2 regions of the Pantoea sp. X-Soil-TKNS-1279 genome follow, and region 1 is predicted to be linked to the other one. Evidence: predicted binding sites of a transcription regulator. Region 1 holds the regulator's gene; the other holds the start of a gene.

Evidence for each region. The regulator sigma-54, encoded in region 1, starts transcription at its own class of promoters, with help from an activator protein. The targets are predictions, from matches to a motif close to GTTGGCACANNTTTCGCTNT.
Region 2: AC6I8N_RS16970 (circularly permuted type 2 ATP-grasp protein) is a predicted target of sigma-54. The motif match lies at 1,432-1,451, and genes of this name have one in related genera.

Annotation. Positions count from the first base shown of each region.
Region 1 covers NZ_AP035948.1:573,924-576,325, forward strand. Annotated here, with positions in the region: gene ptsN (PTS IIA-like nitrogen regulatory protein PtsN) at 1-304, opposite strand, end outside; gene hpf (ribosome hibernation promoting factor) at 479-766, opposite strand; gene rpoN (RNA polymerase factor sigma-54) at 788-2,221, opposite strand; gene lptB (LPS export ABC transporter ATP-binding protein) at 2,270-2,402, opposite strand, start outside.
Region 2 covers NZ_AP035948.1:3,652,900-3,655,301, forward strand. Annotated here, with positions in the region: gene AC6I8N_RS16970 (circularly permuted type 2 ATP-grasp protein) at 1-1,394, opposite strand, end outside; gene AC6I8N_RS16975 (cupin domain-containing protein) at 1,518-2,138, opposite strand; gene AC6I8N_RS16980 (YlaC family protein) at 2,400-2,402, shown strand, end outside.

The sequences.
Region 1 (2,402 bases):
GCTGGTTATCCACCGCGTCAAAAGCGATAGGTTGATCGAGGCTAATGAACACGCCTACGGCGCGCAGCGTGTCCTCCTCCAGTTTGCCATGTGGAATGGCAATACCATTGCCAATACCGGTACTGCCCATGCGTTCACGGGTGAGGATCGCTTCGAAAAGCGTCTGGTGAGGCAGATTGAGCTGTTTGGCTGCCAGTTCGCTGATTATTTCCAGCGCACGTTTTTTACTCTGGCAGTGTACGCCGCTGCGGGTGCAGTCCAGCGTAAGGACCGAGCTCAATTCCAGTGTCAGATCGTTGTTCATCATCGTTTCACTTGCGAGTTCACATAGCCGCGAGGATCACCCACTTTACCCCTTATCACGGGAAAAATGCAGTGTCTCCTGTTGGCGCTTGCGCAGATGACAAAACGGGGCGGTCAGCCCGCCCCATTCTGTGCTCTGAGTACCGAACCTATCAGTACTCTGCAAGCGTGAAGGTTAGTGTTTTTTCAGTTTATCTTTATGTTTGGTCAACTGACGGGAAAGCTTGTCGATCAATCCGTCAATCGCCGCGTACATGTCTTCCGCTTCCGATGTCGCGTGCAATTCACCGCCGTTCACATGCAGTGTTGCATCAGCAATCTGCGTTACCTTTTCCACTTTCAGAACAATATAGACCTGATTAATGCGATCAAAATAGTGTTCCAATTTGGCAAATTTGCTATTTACAAATTCGCGCAGCGGCTCGGTAATCTCTACATTCAGTCCGGTAAGGTTTATTTGCATAGGTCTTCCTTCTCAATACATTCAAACCAGCTGCTTGCGCTGATTCGAGGGCGGGATGGACAAAGACTCGCGATACTTAGCAACCGTACGGCGGGCCACCATGATGCCCTGTTCAGATAACATGGAGGTCAGTTTGCTGTCGCTCAAGGGTTTTGCGGGATTTTCCGCAGAGATCAATTTTTTCACCAACGCACGAATTGCCGTCGAGGAGGCTTCGCCGCCACCTTCGGTATTCACATGACTGGAGAAAAAATATTTCAGTTCAAAGATGCCACGCGGGCTATGCAAGTACTTCTGCGTGGTAACACGGGAAATGGTGGATTCATGCATATCCACGGCCTGGGCGATATCCGCCAGCACCATCGGACGCATGTACTCCTCGCCCTGTTCAAAAAACGCCTGCTGCTGCTCGACAATACAGCGAGTCACTTTCAGCAGCGTGTCGTTACGGCTCTCCAGGCTCTTAATCAGCCATTTGGCTTCCTGTAAATTGCTGCGGATAAACTGGCTGTCGCTGTCATTACGCGCCGCACCGCCCATCGCAGCGTAGTGCTGATTAATTTTGAGACGCGGTACGCTGTCGGCATTTAGCTCAACTGTCCAGCGGGTGCTGACCTTGCGTACCAGTACATCCGGGATGACATACTCAGGTTCGCTAGTGTTGACCGACTGACCTGGACGCGGATCAAGCGACTGAATCAGCAACATTGCCTCTTTCAGCACATCTTCTTTCAGACGCGTCATGCGCATCAGGCTACGGAAATCGTGATTGGCCAGCAGATCGAGATGATCGCTCACAATCAACCGTGCTTCCGCCAGCATCGGCGTATCGGCGGCATATTGGGACAGCTGCACCAGCAGGCAATCACGCAAATCGCGTGCGCCAACGCCGACCGGATCAAAACGCTGTACGCGTTTCAATACCGCTTCCACTTCTTCCAGCGTCAGTTCTTCATCACCGATGCTGTCGCAAATATCCTGGAGCGTCACGGTGAGATAACCGGTGTCGTCAATGGCATCGACAATCGAAGTCGCAATGGCGCGGTCGGTATCGGTGAACGGTGTCAGCTCAACCTGCCACATCAGATAATCCTGCAACGACTGCGTGGTTTCGCCCTGATAGACCGGCAGCTCATCATCCTGGTAATCGGTACCCGTACCGGAAGGCGTTCCGGCGGTGTAGATTTCATCCCAGGTTGCATCGAGCGGCAGCTCTTCCGGCATGTCCTTCTGTTCCAGAGCCTCGCGGGTGTCGAGGGCTTCGCTTTCCTGATATTCGCGTGCGTCTACTTCTTCATGGAGTTCTGATTGTTCGAGCAATGGGTTGCTTTCCAGCGCCAGTTGTAATTCCTGCTGGAGTTCAAGCGTAGAGAGTTGCAGCAAGCGAATTGCCTGCTGCAACTGGGGTGTCATCGCCAGCTGTTGGCTGAGCCTGAGTTGCAAACCTTGCTTCATAATCCGGATTGAATTTCCTAAGCAAACGTCGGAGGTTCCGACACCTTATCAGAGTCTGAACTCTTCGCCCAAATAAACACGCTTAACCTGCTCATCTGCAAGTATTTCATCGGGTGTGCCGTGAGCAATCAGATGCCCCTGGCTGACGATGTAAGCGCGTTCACAAACGGCAAGGGTTTCG
Region 2 (2,402 bases), 1.2 Mb from region 1:
CCGCCTTGCGATGAGTTCACCACCAGCGAACCTTCGGTTAGCGCCACGCGAGTTAAACCGCCCGGTACCAGACGGATATCCGCCCCGCACAGCGCAAACGGACGCAGGTCGATATGCCGTGGTGCGAGGCCGTTGTCGATAAAGGTCGGGCAGGTCGAAAGCGACAGGGTATTCTGCGCGATATAGTTATCCGGCCTTGCCTGGAGACGCGCCCGGAAGTCGCTCAGCTCCTGCTGACTCGCCACCGGACCAATCAACATGCCGTAGCCACCTGCGCCGTGCACTTCCTTCACCACCATCTGATCGAGGTTGGCCAGCACGTAGGAAAGATCTTTCGGGTTGCGGCATTGCCAGGTTGGCACGTTATTGAGGATCGGATCTTCGTCGAGGTAGAAACGGATCATATCCGGCACATAGGGGTAGATCGATTTGTCATCCGCTACCCCGGTACCGATGGCATTCGCCAGCACCACATTCCCGGCACGGTACACCGACAGCAATCCGGGTACGCCGAGCATCGAGTCCGGGCGGAACGCCAGCGGATCGAGGAAGGCATCATCCACGCGTCGATAGATCACATCCACCTTGCAAGGTCCGGCGGTGGTACGCATCATCACCGCGCCATCTTTAACAAACAGATCGGCGCTTTCCACCAACTCGACGCCCATCTGCTGGGCGAGGAAGCTGTGCTCAAAATAGGCGCTGTTGAAGCGGCCCGGCGTCAGCACCACCACCACCGGATCGTTCACCGGCGAGCTTTCACGCAACGTCTGCAACAGATGCGATGGATAACGCTCGACCGGGGCCACATGCTGCTCGGCAAATAACTCCGGGTAGAGGCGCATCATCATCTTGCGGTTCTCCAGCATATAGGAGACGCCAGACGGGGTGCGTAGGTTATCTTCCAGCACGTAATATTCGCCATCGTTGTTGCGCACCATATCCACGCCGACGATATGCGCATAGATATTACGATGCAGATCAACACCTTGCATGCAAGGCTGGTACTGATCGTTGACCAGCACCTGCTCGGCAGGAATGATGCCCGCCTTCAGGATGTGCTGTTGATGGTAGATATCGTGCAGGAAGGCGTTGAGGGCTTGTACCCGTTGTCGGATACCGCGATCGAGCATTGCCCATTCGCTGGCAGGAATAATACGCGGCACGCTATCGAACGGAATCAGGCGCTCTGCGCCACCGTCCTCGCCATAGACGTTGAAGGTGATGCCAACGCGATGAAACAAAAGTTCCGCTTCCTCACGTTTACGCGCCACTGCCTCTTTGTCCGCCGCTTGCAACCATTCCCAGTAGTGCTGATAGTGAGCGCGGTGTTGGCCGTCGCTCAGCAACATCTCATCATAGAAGTGTGATGCTATCTGGTAGCTTTCTTTCATGATTTACCCGGCGCTTATCAGAGGACCTGATTTCACTGCTGCACAAACTGTGCCAGCGCGTGCGTGCTGCACCGCACGCGCACCTTATCAGTGAGTTAACGCCGGAAATGGGTGCAACGCACCTTATTGGTGCAGAAGCTGCTGTGCGACCGGTAACCAGATTTCCGTCATTGCTCCCTCCCCGCCGGTGAAAGGATCGCGCTTCGGCATGGGTACGCGCTGAATCTGCACCTGAGAGGTTCTCAGAAAACGCGGTTCATCGCGCAGCGTTTCCGGCGATATACCTTCAGGATAGGCGCCAACGGTGAAGAAATCCTCACTGGCGTGGATCTGTTTATGGCCGACACCCGCCGGGATCAGCACCGCATCCCCCTCGCGCAACGTCACCATGCGACCACTGTCACCACCAAATAACACTTCTGCCCAGCCCGCGCCGACACCGATTATTTCATGCGTATTCGGGTGGTAATGGGTATACGGAAAGATGGGGGAACGCCACGCAGCGGGCCAGCCGTTGCGGGTAAAAGTTTCTTCAAACCAGATGGCGGTGTCCTGATTTTCCTCGTCTTCGCTGTCGTTATCGGGGGCAACCCCCGGCCAGATGATCAGCGGCAACGGATTATTCGGCACCCCGCCAGACGGGATAGATAACATCAGATGCTGCGGGTTACTGGAAGCCCCTGCGGAAAAGGTGCCAGCGGCGAAAGACATCAGTAACAGCAGGCTGGATGGGTAGACAGTCATACTCTTTCTCCGGTTAGCCACGTTGCTTAAGTGTGGCAAAAACGGATGACAATACAATGTGCTCAGGCCCGCAAAATTCACATAAAAGCATGATTTTGCTAACTAAAGCCAAATTAATGATTAACCTCTTTAACATTTTGGGCGTAATGACCTTGCCCTGCGATTTTGTGCGCAACTGTTATAAAAATTCTTCACTGATCTGTGTCTGCCGCCCTTCACTGTTACGTGCTTTACTGGCAGGCAGTGAAAGAGAGGTGAACAATG